DNA from 4 places in the Rhizobium sp. WSM4643 genome. Region 1 is predicted to be linked to each of the others. Evidence: predicted binding sites of a transcription regulator. Region 1 holds the regulator's gene; each other region holds the start of a gene.
What was found. Region 1 encodes LexA, which represses DNA repair genes until DNA is damaged. Its sites were predicted from a motif close to TGTTCNNNNTGTGTTCNG; they were not measured.

Region 1 (4,729 bases):
TGCCGCCGGCGCGCTCATCGCCGTGACCGCCTATTTCCTGATCTCGGGCTTTGGGGTCTCTGCCGAACGCGCCTTCATCATGATGGCCATCATGTTGATTGCCGTCTTCTTCGACCGGCCGTCGATCAGCCTGCGCAATGTCGCGCTCTCCGCGCTCGTCATCATCGCCATTTCGCCGTCCGAGGTCTTGGGTCCGAGCTTCCAGATGTCCTTTGCCGCGACATTGGCGCTGGTCTCGGGCTATCAGCTGTGGAAGGACCGGCGCGTCCGCGAAAACGCCTTCTTCAAGCTGCCGATCATCAGGCCGGTCGTTACGGTTGCGGGTTTCTTCGGCGGCGTCTTCCTGACGTCGCTGATCGGCGGCTTTTCAACCGCGCTGTTTTCGATCGAGCATTTTCATCGCCTGACCGCCTATGGCCTGCCGGCAAACCTCGCGACGATGCCGATCATCTCCTTTATCGTCATGCCGGCCGGGCTGCTGGCGATGCTGCTCATGCCTTTCGGTCTGGATGTTTGGGCCTGGAAGGTCGTCGGATTCGGCCTCGATCTGGTGATCGCGGTCGCAAAGACGGTATCCGGCTGGGGCGGCAATATCGACGTTGGCCGCTTGCCCGGCTGGTATTTCGCGGTCGCCGTGGCAGGCTTTCTTCTGCTGACGCTGCTCCGGACGCGACTGCGCCATTCCGGCACATCGATCATCGCAGTCTCGACGCTCATCCTGTTGCTTCTACCGGTTCCCCGGCCGCCGGATCTGGTGATTTCGGAGGATGGCAATCTCGTCGCGGTCGTCGAGGCGGCAGCAATGGCGTCCAACCGTGAACGACCGCCGGATTTCATCTTCGACCAATGGCAGAGAGCGCTGGTCCTGCCGACGCATGATCCGCCGAAGATGCTGGATGGTCCTGCTATCCCGCCGGAGGGAGAAGACCGCCGCGTCAGGCTTTCCCGCGATCAGCAGAACGAGGCGAGGACCGCGATGCGAGCGGCCGCAGCGGCCGGCGACACAAACCGCTTTTCCTGCGTCAAGAAGGCCTGGTGCGCATCAAGGCTTGGCAATGGCCATGTCGTGGCCGTCATCGACAATGCCGCCTATCTCGGCCCGGCATGCGACGCCGCCGATATCGTCGTGACGTCGGTCCGCCTGCGCTTCAACAGCTGCCGCTCAGGTGCGACGCTCTTCACCGGTGAAACGCTGCGCAGGACCGGTTCCGTCGAGTTGCGTTTCACGGGCGCCGGCCTGGAGGTCGCAACCGCATTCGATGCATTGTCGCGGCCATGGATGCGCCATCGCGCCTATGACTGGCGCAGCAATAGTTTTACCGAGCCCGGTCTAGCCAAGGTCAGTGATAGCGGCGAATAAGACCGACGAGCTTGCCCTGAACCTTGACACGGTCCGGCCCGAAAATCCGGGTCTCGTAAGCCGGGTTGGCGGCTTCGAGCGCGATCGAGGCGCCCTTGCGGCGGAAGCGTTTGAGTGTCGCTTCCTCGTCGTCGACGAGAGCAACGACGATGTCGCCAGGACTTGCGGTGCTGCCGTTGCGGATGATCACGGTGTCACCGTCAAAGATGCCGGCATCGATCATCGAATCGCCCTTGACCTCCAGCGCATAATGTTCACCGGAACCGAGCATGTCGGCCGGAACGACGATGTCGTGGGTGTTGTTCTGGATCGCCGAGATCGGAACACCGGCGGCGATGCGGCCCATGACCGGCACGGAGACTGAGTTGCCGTTGTCGGCGACGGGTTTTGCAGGGGCAGGAGCGGCGACCGGCTGTGGCTTGCCGAGGCTGCCCTCGATGACGCTCGGCGAAAAGCCACGCCGCGGTTGGATGCTGGGGCTGTAGGCCTCCGGAAGCTTGATGACCTCGATCGCGCGGGCCCGGTTCGGTAGGCGGCGAATGAAGCCACGTTCCTCGAGCGCTGTAATCAAGCGATGAATCCCGGACTTCGAAGCGAGGTCCAGGGCATCCTTCATTTCGTCGAAAGATGGCGGAACGCCGGATTCCTTCATGCGCTCATGAATGAAAAGGAGAAGCTCCTGTTGTTTGCGCGTGAGCATCGACGTTGTGACCTCGTGATTGAAACAAATCCAGAACAGACACTATATGTTCCATATGTGTTCCGCAAGTAGCTAAATTTCCGTAAAACTTGGCACCAACTCGTCGAGATTCTTATTTTCATTCGCCGGATTGGACACATGTCTTGCATTGAGGGTGGCGCTGTCGCACATCTCTTGCCGATTTGAGGAGGGATATGATGAACACGCATTCCACCAAACCGTACCCGCTGGATCATGTCGTGCTGCCGGTCGTCGACATCGATCTGGCGCGCGAAAGGCTCGGCAAGCTCGGCTTCACCGTTGCCGCCGATGCGCGCCACCCCTTCGGGACGGAGAATGCCTGCGTCTTCTTTGCCGACAAGACCTATCTGGAGCCGCTCGGGATCGCGAGCGTCGAGGAGAGCGAGGCATCGGCGCGACGAGGCAATGTCTTCACCGCTCGCAACCGGGCTTTCCGCTTCCGTTGCGGCGCGGAGGGGCTTTCGGCGGTGGCCTTCGGCAGCAAGGATGCCGGCATCGATCATCAGGATTTCGTCGGCAACGGGTCGAGCGCCGGGGAGATGCTGCAGTTCACCCGGCCGATGACGATGCCGGACGGCTCCGAGACGATTGCCGGCTTCAAGCTGGCTTTTGCCGGCGACCTGCGCGCGCCTGATCTCTTGCTCTTCACCGTCGAGCGTATCAATCCGCTGCCGGCCGACCGCGCCGCGCTGGAGACGCATGCCAATGGCGTGACCGGCATAACGGAGATCGCGCTTTGCGCGCCGGAACCGGCCGCATTCGCTGCCTTCGTCGGCCTTGCAGCGGCGCAATCGGCAGTCGAGAAAACCGGTTTCGGCGTCAATGTCGCGGCGTCGAATGCGAAAATCGGTCTGATGACGCCAGAAGGGCTGGAGGCCTATTTCGACATCGCCGGCTCATCCGCAGATCGCGGCCTGCGCGGCCGGGCAATCCTCTTTGCTGTTGCCGATCTTGCCGTGACAGAAGCGCATTTGGCTGCTAACGGGGTGACATACACGCGCAAGAACAATCGCATTCTGGTGAAGCCCGCGCCCGGGCAGGGCACGCTCTTCGCCTTCGAGGAAACACGATGAGCACTGATACGAATTCCGACGTCAGGGTCGGCGAAGGCCAAGGCCAGGTCACCTTTTCCAATACCGGCCGCCTGTCGCTGATTGCCGGTCCCTGCCAGATGGAGAGCCGCGACCACGCCTTCATGGTTGCCGGCACGCTGAAGGAGCTTTGCGGAAGGCTCGGCATCGGCCTCGTCTACAAGAGTTCCTTCGACAAGGCGAACCGGACCTCGCTCTCGGCCGAACGCGGTATCGGGATCGAAAAGGGCATGGAGGTCTTTGCCGACCTCAAGAAGGAATTCGGCTTTCCCGTCCTGGCCGACGTTCATACCGCCGAACAATGCGCCGAGGTGGCAAAGATCGTCGACGTCCTGCAGATCCCGGCCTTCCTTTGCCGCCAGACCGACCTTCTTATTGCCGCGGCCAAGACCGGCCGCGTCGTCAACGTCAAGAAGGGCCAGTTCCTCGCTCCCTGGGATATGAAGAACGTCCTGAAGAAGCTCAATGCCAGTGGCAATCCGAACGTGCTGCTGTGCGAGCGCGGCGCCTCTTTCGGTTACAACACGCTGGTTTCCGACATGCGTTCGCTGCCGATCATGGCGGCGATGGGCGCCCCCGTTATCTTCGATGCGACCCATTCCGTGGCGCAGCCGGGCGGGCAGGGCGAATCCTCCGGCGGTCAGCGGGAATTCGTGGAAACGCTGGCGCGCGCAGCGGTGGCTACCGGTATCGCCGGCGTGTTCGTCGAAACCCACCAGGACCCCGACAATGCACCTTCCGACGGCCCCAACATGGTCTATCTCAAGGACATGCCGCGGCTGCTTGAAAAGCTACTCGCCTTCGATGCGGTCGCCAAGGCTTGACGTTCAACAGCCTGACATGATCGTGCTATAGGCGAGATCCGAACACGGTCCGAAGGGCTGGAAATTGCAGCATTGTAATTTGCACGCCTTCGACTAAGACAGGTTTCGAACCGACTTATCACCCACCGAGCAGGAAGAACCCATGACTGCAATCACCGATATCATCGCCCGCGAGATTCTCGATAGCCGTGGCAACCCCACCGTCGAAGTCGATGTCTATCTCGAAGATGGCAGCATGGGCCGCGCGGCCGTTCCCTCGGGTGCCTCGACGGGCGCGCATGAGGCGGTCGAACTGCGCGACGGCGGCAAGCGCTACCTGGGCAAGGGCGTCGAAAAGGCGGTCGAAGCCGCCAACACCGAGATCTTCGACGCGATCGGCGGCATCGACGCCGAAAACCAGATCCAGATCGACAACATCATGATCGAGCTGGACGGCACGCCGAACAAGTCGCGCCTGGGCGCCAACGCCATCCTCGGCGTGTCGCTCGCCGTCGCCAAGGCTGCCGCCCAGGCGTCCGGCCTGCCGCTCTACCGCTACGTCGGCGGTGCTTCCGCCAGCCTGCTGCCGGTGCCGATGATGAACATCATCAACGGCGGCGCCCACGCGGACAACCCGATCGATTTCCAGGAGTTCATGATCCTGCCGGTCGGCGCCGATTCGATCGCCGAAGCCGTGCGCATGGGTTCGGAAGTCTTCCATACGCTGCGCAAGGAGCTTGCTAGCCAGGGCCAC
Region 2 (4,729 bases), 2.3 Mb from region 1:
GATATGATGATTGACGAAGCGCTCGATGCGCGCGGCAACGTGATCGCGGGCATTGCCCGTCAATTGCTCGTCGGCCAGCAGGATCACGCGCGGACGCATGATGTGATCGCTGCCCGAAAGCCGCGCCACCGGGTCGCCCAGCCAACGGATCAACCCATCCGAACCGATCACCAGATCGCTGTTACCGGCGGCATGCATCCGGGCCGCGCGGGCTTCGAACTCGAGCCCGAGCGCCTTCTGCGACGCAGCCTGAACCGCCTTGGCATCCGGCCCGTCCGTTCCCGCCACCGGCGTGAAACGGAATCCGCTCAACTGCCCTACATGATGTCCTTCAACGAAGACATCGCCATTCACACTGATTTCAGCTTCCAGCATCGCATTCTCTCTCAGGCGCTTCATGAGCACAGATGTCCTGCGATCAACAAAGCGTTTCGTCAACCTTTCATGTAACGCGTCGGACAATCGATCTTCGATTTCCCGCGTCTTTTCCTGCCAGTGTGTCGGATCGGCAAGCCAACCGGGCCGATTCGAAACGTAGGTCCAGGTCCTTATCTGCGCGATTCGCGCCGAAAGCGTGTCAATTTCGCCATCTGTTCGATCGGAGCGATGAACCTGCTCCGCAAGAAACTGCTCGTTCACCGTGCCATAGCGGACGAGATCGGAAAAGAGGGTCGAGATAAGATCGGCATGTTGTGCTGGGGTGATACGCCGATAGTCGGGAAGCGCGCAAGCCTCCCAGAGTTTTTCGACGCGCGCCGGCCTGTCGGCGAGATCGATGACCTCGGGATAACGCGAAAGCTGCTCCAGCGCCTGCTGGTCGACCGCAGGCAGCGCCCGCGTCAGCCCCGGCACGCGCGGCCCGACCTCAAGGCTGGCGCGCAGCGACGCGATTGAGGAGAAGTCCATCTCCGTCGTCCGCCACTGCAAAACCTTGACGTTATCGAACTCGTGTCCTTCGATGCGCTGCACCAGCTCGTCGTCAAAAGGCGAGACTTGTCCGGTGACGCCGAAGGTCCCGTCTCGCACGTGCCGCCCGGCGCGGCCAGCGACCTGGCCGAGTTCGCCCGGATTGAGATTGCGGAACTGGTAACCGTCGAATTTCCGGTCCTGGGCAAAGGCGACGTGATCGACATCGAGGTTGAGGCCCATGCCGATCGCATCGGTCGCCACCAGGTATTCGACGTCGCCCGCCTGATAGAGCGCCACCTGCGCATTGCGGGTGCGCGGGCTGAGCGCACCGAGCACGACCGCCGCGCCGCCGCGCTGCCGGCGAATGAGCTCGGCGATGGCATAGACCTCGTCGGCGGAGAAGGCGACGATGGCCGAGCGCTGCGGCAGCCGGGTGATCTTCTTCTGCCCGGCATAGAAAAGATGCGAAAGCCGCGGCCGCTCGACGATTGTGATGCCGGGCAGGAGCTGCTGCAGGATCGGCCGCATTGTCGCCGCGCCGAGCAACAGCGTTTCCTCGCGGCCGCGAAGATGCAGGATGCGGTCGGTGAAGATATGGCCACGCTCGAGATCGCCGGCGAGTTGCACCTCATCGATCGCGACGAAGGCGGCTCTGGTCTCTCGCGGCATCGCCTCGACAGTGCAGACGGAAAAACGCGCATTGGGCGGCGAAATCTTTTCCTCGCCGGTGACCAGGGCCACATTCTGTACGCCGACCTTCTCCACCACCCGCGTATAGACCTCGCGCGCCAGCAGCCGGAGCGGCAGGCCGATCACGCCCGTTCCGTGCGCGACCATGCGCTCGATGGCATAATGGGTCTTGCCGGTATTGGTCGGCCCGAGCACCGCGGTCACACCGCGCCCGCTCAGAATCATCGGCTGCGAAGTCAGAGTCATGGGTCCATGCAAATGAGGCGGGTGGCCCCAGGAAAATCTCGGCTCCTCGGTGGAAGCAGAGAACACATGGACAGCTGCCGCCGCAAACGCAAGGGCAGATTTCAAAATGCCTCGGGGATTACGACCTTTGCGAGTCGTGCGGAATGCCCGAATTTCCGATTCGGAACAGCGTGAGAACGAATCAGCGACGAATCGCTGACTCCCGCTGATTCAGCTTTTGTTCACGGCTAAGTATTGATTTTGAATCACTTTTTCCCACTAGATGCTGAATCATGAGACTCTCTCCCGTTTGCATTTTCGAGATCGCGGTGACGATTCCCGCCCCGATGTTGAACGGGTGAATATCCGCCCGAAATTAACCTCTCGACCAAAGCCGGAACGAATCGGAGACGAATCGCTGACTCGGCCATTTTCACCTTTCGTTCACGGCCACATCTGGTAGCGACTGCAGGTCCGGGTGCTAGATGCGGATCGATGATAGATCCCTTTGCCCTGCCTCGTTGTATGGGCATTAATCTTTCGAGAGCCGGATTCAGACGGCGTTAAGTCAAAGGCGGCTCATATTGGGGCCCCGATCAAACACGGAACGAATCGCTGACGAATCGGCGACATCGCGATTTTCCCGATTTGTTCACCGCAACATATTGTATTTACATGTCTTTTTAACCATAATGGCAATTTCCGGAAATAACGGAACCTAAACCGTGAATCAGGCGCCGTCACATTTCCGGAGCTTAACCGGGAACAAAAATCGCCAATGTGTGTTTCTCGTCCATCCAAATTGCCGATGAAATGAAGGAAACACACCATGCTTGGCACAATACTTCTTATTATCCTCATTCTGCTCTTGATCGGAGCCCTGCCGAATTGGGGTTATAGCCGTGGCTGGGGCTATGGACCTTCCGGCGGTTTGGGGCTAGTTCTCGTGATTATCATTATCCTTGTACTAATGGGCCGCATCTAAAGCCCAACTAACCTGGGGAGTTACGACATGATGAAGAAGATTGTTCTTATTGGTGCCCTCGTCGGCGCCTTGGCATCCTGCACACCAACCGAGCAAGGTACGGCGATCGGCGCCGGCACCGGCGCGGTTATCGGCGGTGCCGTTACCAATAGCTGGGGTGGTGCCGCCGTCGGCGCCGTTGCCGGCGGCCTGACCGGCGCTCTGATCGGCCAGTCGGTCGAACGCCGCGGCTACTGCGTCTATCGCGACCGCTACGGCCGCCGCTACGAGGCTCGTTGCCGCTACTGATCGGCAAGCATATCGGACTCCCAACGGGCGCTTCGGCGCCCGTTTTTCTTTTGGCTGCCACATCCGTCAACGTAACGTTGACAATTGGTTGCGAAAGTCAAATCTACCGCCGCCAAACGGCCAGGCACATATTTCCTTTACGAGCGCAACGGATAGGCAAAGCCGCCCGGCGCACCGGAAAGGAAACGTTTCCATGATTCACACTTTGCTGAATTCCCTCGTCGCCGTTCTCATCGCGTCGGCTTTCCTGGCGACCGCGATATCAGTCCTCAGCAGCGAAGATCGCTCGCTGCGCAAAGTGCCGGCCAGTGTTCGGCCACAGCGACGTCCATAAACAGAGATTGGCGCGTTCAGCCGGACGCGCCAATTGCTTTGAATCTGATCTCTACTGTCGACTCCAAGACAGAAATGTCTAGGCGAAGAACTGTCCGCCATTGGCCGTCAGCGTCGAACCGGTGATGAAACCGGCATCGTCGGAGACGAGGAAGGTGACGCAGCGCGCGATCTCTTCCGGTTCGCCGAGACGGCCGACGGGAATCTGCGGAATGATGCGTTCGTTCAGCACCTTCTCCGGCACGGCAAGGACCATTTCCGTTCCGATGTAACCGGGGCAAATGGCGTTGACGGTGATGTTCTTGTTCGCCCCTTCCTGGGCCAGCGCCTTGGTGAAACCGAGATCGCCCGCCTTGGCCGCCGAATAGTTCACCTGGCCCATCTGGCCCTTCTGCCCGTTGATCGACGAGATATTGACGATACGGCCGAAGCTTCGGTCACGCATGCCGGTCCAGACCTGATGCGTCATGTTGAACAGGCCGGTGAGGTTCGTATTGATCACCTCGTGCCACTGCTGCTGCGTCATCTTGTGGAACATCGCGTCGCGGGTGATGCCGGCATTGTTGACGAGGATTTCGACCGGACCGATCTCGCTTTCGACCCTGGCAATTCCCTCGCCGCAGGCGAGGTAATCCGAAACATCCCATTTGAACACCGGAACGCCGGTAACGTCGTGGAAGGCTTTGGCCTTCTCGTCGTTGCCGGCATAGCTGGCAGCGACCCTGTATCCGGCATTTTTCAGTGCCATGGATATTGCCGCGCCGATGCCGCGTGTGCCCCCGGTGACCAAAGCCACTCTGCTCATGTTCCGCTCCCCTATTGTTTTTCGCCCCGCCGCGTGGCGGGATCTTCAATCAAACATGGATCGTATGCTATTTAAAGCGCCTCAAAGCACATGGCCACACCCATGCCACCGCCGATGCAAAGCGTGGCGAGACCTTTCTTCGCGCCGCGGCGCTTCATTTCGAACAGCAGCGTGTTGAGAATGCGCGCGCCGGAGGCGCCGATCGGATGGCCGATCGCAATCGCCCCGCCATTGACGTTGACGATCGACGGATCCCACCCGAGATCCTTGGTGACGGCGCAGGCTTGCGCCGCGAAGGCCTCGTTGGCTTCGACGAGATCGAGATCCTTCACCGACCAGCCGGCCTTCTCGAGCGCCTTGCGCGAGGCCGGGATTGGTCCGGTGCCCATGATCTGCGGATCGACACCCGCCGTTGCCCAGGAAACGATGCGGGCGAGCGGCTGGATGCCGCGCCGGACCGCCTCCGCTTCGCTCATCAGCACCGCCGCAGCGGC
Region 3 (4,729 bases), 160 kb from region 1:
CGGCGGGTCATCAGCTCTTCACGAGCCGACTGCGGATCGGGCGCCTGGCGGATGACGCGGATGACCTCGTCGATATTGGCGACCGCAATGGCGAGACCAACCAACACATGGGCGCGGTCACGCGCCTTGCGCAGCAGGAATTTCGTTCTCCGGCTAACGACTTCTTCGCGGAAGGAGACGAAGGCGCGCAGCATGTCGAGCAGGGTCAACTGTTCGGGCTTGCCGCCGTTCAGCGCCACCATGTTGCAGCCGAAGGACGTCTGCAGCGGCGTATAACGATAAAGCTGGTTGAGGATGACCTCGGCATTGGCATCGCGCTTCAGCTCGACGACGACGCGATAACCCTGGCGGTCGGATTCGTCACGCAGGTCGGAGATGCCTTCGATGCGCTTGTCGCGCACCAGCTCGGCCATCTTCTCGATCATCGTTGCCTTGTTCACCTGATAGGGAATCTCGGTGATGATGATTTGCTCGCGGTCACCGCGCATCGGCTCGATAGCGGCGACGCCGCGCATGATGACGGATCCGCGGCCGGTCTCATAGGCAGAGCGGATGCCGGCACGGCCGAGGATCTTCGCACCTGTGGGGAAATCGGGGCCGGGAATGATCTGCATCAGTTCCGGCAGTTCGATGGCCGGATCGTCGATCAGCGCGACGCAGCCGTCGATGACCTCGGAGAGATTGTGCGGCGGGATGTTGGTCGCCATGCCGACGGCGATGCCGCCGGCGCCGTTGACGAGCAGGTTCGGGAACTTGGCAGGGACCACGACCGGTTCGGACAGCGTGCCGTCGTAGTTGTCGCGGAAATCGACGGTTTCCTTGTCGAGATCGTCGAGCAGCGAATGAGCAGCCTTTTCGAGGCGGCATTCGGTGTAACGTTCGGCCGCTGGCGGATCACCATCGACCGAGCCGAAATTGCCCTGACCGTCGATCAGCGGCAGCCGCAGCGACCAGGGCTGCGCCATGCGGGCGAGCGCATCATAGATCGCGGAGTTGCCGTGCGGATGGAATTTACCCATCACGTCACCGGTGACGCGGGCGCATTTGACGTATTTCTTGTTCCAGTCGATGCCGAGCTCGGACATGCCGTAGAGGATGCGCCGGTGCACGGGCTTCAGGCCGTCGCGCACGTCGGGCAACGCGCGGCTAACGATGACGCTCATGGCGTAATCGAGATACGACCGCTGCATTTCCTCCATGATGGAGATGGGCTCGATGCCTGGCGGGAGCTTCCCGCCGCCGGGGGGTGTTTGCTCAGTCAAAACAGATCACGATCTCTTCTAGAATCACTGGAAGATTTATAGCGGAAAGCCTGTTGCCGCGCCAATTTCACAGCGCGTTTTGAACAGGCTTTTGCGGCTTAAAGAGGGTAAAACATGCAAGTTTCGCGGCCGGACCGGACAAATCCGCCGCGGGCCGCCGCGGGATATTTGCCAAATCGAAATCCCCGCTTCACAATCATTAGAACCACGCACCCATATGGGGTTCCGGAGAGCCGATGGCAAGCGCCGACCAATTGATCAACGCCTTCACGACGCTGCTCGTCACCATCGATCCGCCGGGGCTTGCGCCGATCTTTCTGGGCCTGACGACAGGCATGAGCCGAACCGAGCGCAAGCAGGTGGCGCTGCGCGGCTCGGTCATCGCCTTCATCATCCTTGCCGTCTTCGCGCTGTTTGGCGCCGGCGTGCTCGGCGTGCTCGGGATTTCGATCGGCGCCTTCCGCATCGCCGGCGGCCTGCTGCTGTTCTGGATCGCCTTCGAGATGGTGTTCGAGAGGCGGCAGGAGCGCAAGGAGAAGGCGACCGAAGCGGCGATCACCAAGGATCATATCGAGAATATCGCCGTCTTCCCCCTCGCCTTGCCGCTGATATCAGGCCCGGGCGCGATCTCGGCGACGATCCTGCTTGCCGGCACGCTGGCCACCTCGATCGGGAAAGCGCAACTGATCGGCGTCATTGCCGCCAATCTGCTGCTGACTTTCGTCACGCTGCTCATTGCCGAAAGGCTGGACCGTTTTCTCGGCGTCACCGGCCGGGCGATCCTGACACGGCTCCTCGGCGTCATCCTCGCAGCGCTCGCCGCACAATTCGTCGTCGACGGGGCTAAGTCGGCGTTCAATCTGATCAGCGCGACGCCGCACTGAAAGCGGCCGTAGACGATTGAGGCCGCGGTCTGAACGATCTGCCGCGAGAACAAAGAAGAGCATGACGCCGTTATGGACGCCATGCTCTCCAGTCTTTCACAAAACTGCGAAAGCCTAACGATCAGAACGGGATGTCGTCGTCGAGATCCCGCGAGAAGTTGCCGCCGCCGCCACCGCCGCGGCTGGGTGATGAGGAGGGAGCCGGGGCGCCGTAGTCGTCGCCATAATCGTTGCCGCCACCGGCGCTGCCACGGCCGCCGCTCGCACCGCCGCCTTCGCCGCGGCCGTCGAGCATCGTCAGCGTCGAACCGAAACCCTGCAGCACCACTTCCGTGCTGTAACGGTCCTGGCCCTGCTGGTCCTGCCATTTGCGGGTCTGCAGCTGGCCTTCGATATAGAGCTTGGCGCCCTTCTTCACATATTGCTCGACGACCTTGCAGAGGCCTTCGTTGAAGACGACGATCGTGTGCCATTCGGTCTTTTCGCGGCGCTCGCCGGAATTGCGGTCGCGCCAGGTCTCCGAGGTTGCAAGACGGATATTGGCGATCGGCCGGCCATCCTGAGTGCGGCGGATTTCCGGGTCCGCGCCGACGTTTCCAATCAGAATTACCTTATTCACACTACCAGCCATGCTTCTCACCCTGCCTGCCGCCCTGCCCGGCGGCGTTTAATCGATCGGCGCACCTTAAACCATCACGGACCGCCGATGCGCATGGGCGGCATTTAATCCACATGTTTATCCATCAGAACGCCGCATGCATCCATCAGGAATTTTGTTCTTTATTTGTTCTAGGTTATCCGTATGATCCTGTCAACAGAATCGAAAACCTTGAGCCCTTGCGGATATTCAGCCTCGACTCGCCCGTCGGCATCACTAAATAAGGGCTGTTATCCAGAAAACCAAAGCAGAGACGATGAGCGAACTGAAGACGATCTCCATCCGCGGCGCGCGCGAGCATAATCTCAAGAGCATCGATCTCGATCTGCCGCGTAACAAGCTGATCGTCATGACAGGGCTTTCGGGTTCCGGCAAATCCTCGCTTGCTTTCGACACGATCTATGCCGAGGGCCAACGGCGCTATGTCGAGAGCCTGTCGGCCTATGCCCGGCAGTTCCTCGAGATGATGCAGAAGCCCGATGTCGACCAGATCGACGGGCTGTCGCCGGCGATCTCGATCGAGCAGAAGACCACCTCGCGCAACCCGCGCTCGACGGTCGGGACCGTCACCGAGATCTACGACTATATGCGCCTGCTCTTTGCCCGCGTCGGCGTTCCCTATTCGCCGGCAACCGGCCTGCCGATCGAGAGCCAGACCGTCAGCCAGATGGTCGACCGCATCCTCGATTTCGGCGAGGGTACCCGTCTTTATATCCTTGCGCCGCTCGTGCGCGGGCGCAAGGGCGAATACAAGAAGGAACTGGCGGAGTTGATGAAGAAAGGCTTCCAGCGCGTTAAGGTCGACGGCCAGTTCTACGAGATCGCCGAAGCGCCGGTGCTCGACAAGAAATACAAACACGACATCGACGTGGTGGTCGACCGCATCGTCGTGCGCTCGGATGTCTCGGCACGCCTGGCGGACAGTCTGGAGACCTGCCTGAAGCTCGCCGACGGGCTGGCGGTTGCCGAATTCGCCGACAAGCCGCTGCCGCCGGAAGAGACGTCGGCCGGCGGTTCGGCCAACAAGTCGCTGAACGAGACGCATGAGCGCGTGCTGTTTTCGGAGAAGTTCGCCTGCCCGGTCTCCGGCTTCACGATTCCCGAGATCGAACCCAGGCTCTTCTCCTTCAACAACCCGTTCGGCGCCTGCCCGACCTGCGACGGCCTCGGCGCCCAGCAGAAGATCGATGCGGATCTGATCGTGCCCGAGCCCGAACGGACGCTGCGCGACGGGGCGATCGCGCCCTGGGCCAAGTCGACCTCGCCCTATTACAACCAGACGCTGGAAGCACTTGGCAAACATTACGGCTTCAAGCTCGGCACCCGCTGGAACGATCTCTCCGACGAGGCCAAGGACGTCATCCTCAACGGCACCAACGACAAGATCGAATTCCATTATGCCGATGGCGCCCGCTCCTATACGACGCAGAAGAATTTCGAAGGCATCATCACCAACCTCGAGCGCCGCTGGAAGGAGACCGATTCCGCCTGGGCGCGCGAGGATATCGAACGCTTCATGTCGGCCGCCCCCTGCCCTTCCTGCAACGGATTCCGCCTGAAGCCGGAGGCGTTGGCGGTGAAGATCGACACGCTGCATATCGGCGAAGTGACCGCGATGTCGATCCGCGTCGCCCGTGACTGGTTCGAGACGCTGCCGGCAAGCTTCAACGCCAAGCAGAACGAGATCGCCGTGCGCATCCTCAAGGAAATCCGCGACCGGCTGCGCTTCCTCAATGACGTCGGCCTGGAATATCTCAGCCTGTCGCGCAATTCCGGCACGCTGTCGGGCGGCGAAAGCCAGCGCATCCGGCTTGCCTCGCAGATCGGCTCGGGACTGACAGGCGTGCTTTACGTGCTCGACGAGCCGTCGATCGGCCTGCATCAGCGCGACAACGCCCGGCTGCTCGACACGCTGAAGCACCTGC
Region 4 (4,729 bases), 1.0 Mb from region 1:
TTGGCGGCGATGGCGACGAGCTTTTCCAGCCGTGCCGCCAGATGCAACTGGCTGTCCTCGATCTTGAAGCCTTGGTTCTTCATCACCCGAAAGAACTGCTCGATCATCCAGCGCTGCTTGTACCAGGCGACGATCTGCCAGGCATCGGCCGGGCTGCTGAGCCAATGGGTGGTCAGGAGCAGCCAGTGCAAGGGCTCGACACCGTCGGGGGCGGCCGGTTCAACGATCTCGACCCAGCTCAGCCTGACGCCATCGGGCAGGCCGGCCTCGCGCAGGTTTTGCGGCCGCCGGATCGTCGCTTCGCCGAAGCGCAGGCACACCGTCGCCTGCCGCGCCGGACGGTCGGCGCGCTCGCGCAGATCAATCGTCTGAGTATCGCAAAACGCCACCGTTTCGACCGCGCGGCGCAGTTTGGAACCGTCGATGAGCGCATGGTCATGCATGACGCGCGACAAAAGATCGAAGCGCCGATCGGGCAGGCGCGCCCACATGATGAAGAAGTCACCCTCCCGGTCGGCGATCGCCGTGACCCGGGCCGCACGCGAAAGCACCAGTTTGGCCGCCTCTGCCGTCTCCACCCAGCGCCGCGATTCCTTTTCGTTCAACGGCCGCTCGGCATGCGGCGTAAGCTCTTCGCTACCCCGCGTCCAGACCCGGCCGCCCACCAGGCCAAGGCAGCTGCCGGTGTCGGCATCGAGCGCCAGCATCGGATGCAGCAAAAGGCCAAAGCAATTGCCTTTTTTGATCTTGCCCAATTCCCGCCGGCTGTCCGGCGTCGTCGCAAACTTGATCTCGCTGGTGTCCTGCAGCGCCAGCACGTGGCGACCCTCAACCGCAGACCGGGTCTCCTGGCTCCAGCCGGCAATGATCTCTTCCACGCTCACCGCACTGTTGTTGAGAAAACGCCCGAACCGGATCTCCTGCGAATGGTTGCCCTCGGCCAACTGGCGAAGGCAAACCGTCTCGCGCAGCACAATGCGACGGAGCAGCACCGCCCCCCCTTTATCGAGACGACGATCTCCAAACCGGCCCAACGAAAAATCATGCCCTACATCCATCGGCGACGCTCCCAAATCAAAACGTCGCCAAAACAATCATACGGCCCGCAGTAAAGGAATCCGACCCCCGCAAACCGAGTCAATCCGTCGCACCGACTTATGTATATGCCCTAGCTTGTGGGGAGGGGTTGGGGAGGGGTCTTGAGACGGGCGCCGGCGCGGTGATCCCCGCAGGATCGACACGCAAACCCTGTCAAAATTCGGCTTCGACAACTGGCTGCGCGTCTTTGCGCTGACCTGGAAGAACAGCCCGTCGTCGTGAAGCCAGGACGATTTCGTCGCGCCGCTGGTCGTCTTGAAATTGCGCTCGGCGCGGATTTCGAGAGATTATCGGCCACGCTCAGCGGCTCGATACACGCACTGCGCCGGCAGCTCGGAGACTGCGCTGGACGGCGGCGACCTGGCGGGATGCGATATCCACCGAGACCTCGATCTCGCCTTCGAGTGGCCCATCGCGACGGGCGCCATCGTCATGAGAGGCATCCCCGCCTGATGGCGCCGAACCGGCACTGTTCCGGTCGCTTGCCGACTGGATAAAGATGTCGGGCCTCGAAATCCCATGCTGCTGAACCAGATGTTCGACCGCCAGATCGGCGGCTTCGCGTGTTTCGAACCTGGCTCGGATCGTGGTCGTGCTGTCGTCCGCCATTGGCTGCCTCCTGATATCGATGTCCACACGATGAGAACGCCTTGGGCGGCTGGTAGTTTCGACGGCGGTCCCGGCCGCCGATTGGAATCGTTGATATCGCATTCCAAGCCTGCTATGTTCTGTTTTTGTTTCGGCGCGCAATTTCAGAGGCCGATCCCATCGCGATCGCTGAAACCGCCATGAACGAGACAAGCTCACCCCCCATCCGGAAAATCGTCCATGTCGACATGGATGCTTTTTATGCGTCGGTCGAGCAGCGCGATAATGCGGACTTGCGCGGCAAACCGATTGCCGTCGGCGGGTCGGCCGCCCGGGGTGTGGTGGCGGCGGCGAGCTATGAGGCCCGCAAATTCGGTGTTCACTCGGCAATGCCGTCTGTGACTGCCAAGCGCAGATGTCCTGACCTGATCTTCGTGCCGCCGCGCTTTGCCGTCTACAAGGCGGTGTCGCAGCAGATCCGTGAGATCTTTGCCGAATACACGCCGATGATCGAGCCGCTGTCGCTCGACGAGGCCTATCTCGATGTGACGCAAAATCTGAAGGGCATGACGATCGCCACCGAGGTGGCTCTGGAGATCCGCGCCAAGATCAAGCAGGTCACCGGCCTCAACGCGTCGGCCGGGATTTCCTACAACAAGTTCCTTGCCAAGATGGCAAGCGACCTCAACAAGCCGAACGGCCAGGCTGTGATCACGCCGAAGAACGGGCCGGCTTTCGTCGAGCAGCTTCCCGTCCGGAAATTCCATGGCGTCGGACCGGCAACCACTGAGAAGATGCATCAACTCGGGATCGACACAGGCGCCGATCTCAAGGAGAAGACACTCGAGTTCCTCGTCGAGCATTTCGGCAAGTCGGGGCCCTATTTTTACGGCATCGCCCGCGGCATCGACGAGCGCCAGGTCAAGCCTGACCGGGTGCGCAAATCCGTCGGCGCGGAAGATACCTTCTCAGAGGACCTCCACGCCTTGGAGCCTGCTCGCGAAGGGCTCCAGCCGCTGATCGAAAAGGTGTGGGCTTACTGCGAGGCCAACGGGATCGCCGCCAAGACAGTGACGCTCAAGGTGAAATATGCCGACTTCAGCCAGATCACGCGCAGCAAGACGGTTCTGGCACCCCTGCCGGCAATCGCCGACCTCGAGGATCTGGTCAACCTGCTTCTCGCGCCGATCTTTCCGCCGCGAAAGGGCATACGGCTGCTCGGCGTCACCCTCTCTTCGCTGGAAGGACGTGCACCGGCCGCGGAACCGCAACTGCGGTTGACGTTCTAGACCGCCAGCATCGGCTGGGCGGAAGCGGCGTCACGCCGCCCGCTGACATCCTGGGCTTTGCTCGCGCTCTCCTCGCATCAATGCGCCTGGCGTCTTTGATATCGGTCGCCAACGTGACGCGCCGGCCTGGGCGGATGCGCGGCGGGCTTGGCCTTCCAGGGGGCCAGCACCGTTGGCATGCCGGCTTCGAGGCAGGCTGCGACAAAAGCCTCCCGCGCGACCATGCTCGGTATGATGCCGTTGAGGGCGCCGCGACACGTCTTCACCGCCCGATCATGGCGCTCTCCATGACGCAGCGGCCACTCGTTTTCGAGAAAATCCAGGGCGTCGTAGACGCTTGTGAAGGCGCGCTCCAAACCGCACTGCAACCGGAGCCTCACCGGCCGAACCCATGGGACATCGTTCAGCGGCATTTTTTCCTCCTTTCACGCCACCAATGATCCTGATCGAAATGATATTGTGGGCGACAGCGGACCGTTCAAGAGCCTAGGACCAGCCCAATTTTTGATCGGCGCGATGACGCAACCTTGCGTCTCCGGCTGCCGCAGGCGCCCGGTGCCCATGAGAGGCTGTGTGAACCGAGCGATTGCCGCAAATCTCTTCTCCCCTCGGGGAGAAGGTGCCGGCAGGCGGATGAGGGGGGCCACACGGCACACCCCTCTCGTAACAACCTATCCGGCGACTGAGACGACGCGGGCGGTATGGAACTCACATGCTGTTGTTGGAAAGACCGGCGTCGCCGGCCCCCCCCCGCCCTACGGGCACCTTCTCCCCGAGGGGAGAAGAGGGAATCGAGAGGTTGCGGCATATCCCCTTCGCCCCGCGAGCGGGGGTCCGGAGGACGGGGCGAGACACGTGGCTCGACCCTGGCAAAGGTGGCGCCAGCCGGATGAGGGGCGGCTCCAAGCGCGAATTTGTCGACTTCGTCAGCAGCATAACAGGCGGCACCCGGGCCGCCTGTCTTCGCCTCTTCGACAAACCGTCCGTTACTTCTGTTCGGGCGCCAGAAACTCTGCGCAATAGGACGGGCCGTTGACGCCGGGGATGTCGGCGACGGTGCGGATGTCGCGGATCGTGTAATCGGAGTTGGTGGTGATTTCGGCCTGGCAGCGCAGATAGGCGGTGCGGGCCGACGCGATTTGCTTGCCGCGCTTGCCATCGGCGCCTTCGGCATATTTCGCCGGAATGCGCACGGTCTTGTAGCCGCCCCGCCAGGTATAGATTGTGCTCGATCCTTGCTCGCTGTCGCTGATCGGCGGCCCGTAGGCGGCAAAGAAGACGCCGGCCGATTTGCCCACCCAGCGGGCTTCGATCGGGTTGCCGGCGGAAGGAATGGTCGTGCATCCGGCGAGCGCAATGGCAAGCCCGGCCGCGGTCATCATGCGGAAATTCATCGTGTCGTCCCTGATCTCAAGCGCATTGGCTGGCAAGCCGCCGTCGCAGCGGTTTCGCCTGTCCCGTCTGCCCTTTAGCGCGGAACCCGGCAAAAGAAAATTGCCCCTTTGAGACTTAAGTTCGATTTGCGGCAGGTGTGTCTTTTTGCTGCAGCCGCTCATCCGTAAACCCGTCGCAACCCCGTCAAAAATTCCGCCGGCTTTTTGGAATTTGGTGCTTGTGCAACCAGATAGGCTGTTCTATAGAAGCGCCGCTGGTCACGGAGTGTAGCGCAGTCTGGTAGCGCACCACGTTCGGGACGTGGGGGTCGAGTGTTCGAATCACTCCACTCCGACCAGTCTGAAGCCCCGCTCCGGCGG

Region 2: N1937_RS21415 (helicase-related protein) is a predicted target of LexA. The motif match lies at 2,007-2,024, and genes of this name have one in related genera.
Region 3: uvrA (excinuclease ABC subunit UvrA) is a predicted target of LexA. The motif match lies at 2,921-2,938, and genes of this name have one in related genera.
Region 4: dinB (DNA polymerase IV) is a predicted target of LexA. The motif match lies at 1,823-1,840, and genes of this name have one in related genera.

Annotation. Positions count from the first base shown of each region.
Region 1 is NZ_CP104040.1:1,808,945-1,813,673, forward strand. It holds gene N1937_RS09220 (ComEC/Rec2 family competence protein) at 1-1,360, shown strand, start outside; gene lexA (transcriptional repressor LexA) at 1,341-2,060, opposite strand; gene N1937_RS09230 (VOC family protein) at 2,258-3,154, shown strand; gene kdsA (3-deoxy-8-phosphooctulonate synthase) at 3,151-3,996, shown strand; gene eno (phosphopyruvate hydratase) at 4,139-4,729, shown strand, end outside.
Region 2 is NZ_CP104040.1:4,340,583-4,345,311, forward strand. It holds gene N1937_RS21415 (helicase-related protein) at 1-1,845, opposite strand, end outside; gene N1937_RS21420 (DUF3309 family protein) at 2,654-2,809, shown strand; gene N1937_RS21425 (YMGG-like glycine zipper-containing protein) at 2,837-3,097, shown strand; gene N1937_RS21430 (beta-ketoacyl-ACP reductase) at 3,510-4,235, opposite strand; gene N1937_RS21435 (acetyl-CoA C-acetyltransferase) at 4,307-4,729, opposite strand, start outside.
Region 3 is NZ_CP104040.1:1,971,827-1,976,555, reverse strand. It holds gene gyrA (DNA gyrase subunit A) at 1-1,262, opposite strand, end outside; gene N1937_RS10015 (MarC family protein) at 1,499-2,146, shown strand; gene N1937_RS10010 (single-stranded DNA-binding protein) at 2,268-2,777, opposite strand; gene uvrA (excinuclease ABC subunit UvrA) at 3,061-4,729, shown strand, end outside.
Region 4 is NZ_CP104040.1:771,471-776,199, forward strand. It holds gene N1937_RS03760 (IS4 family transposase) at 1-992, opposite strand, end outside; gene N1937_RS03765 (hypothetical protein) at 1,399-1,707, opposite strand; gene dinB (DNA polymerase IV) at 1,887-2,975, shown strand; gene N1937_RS03775 (DUF982 domain-containing protein) at 3,053-3,388, opposite strand; gene N1937_RS03780 (hypothetical protein) at 3,962-4,369, opposite strand; tRNA gene N1937_RS03785 (tRNA-Pro) at 4,631-4,707, shown strand.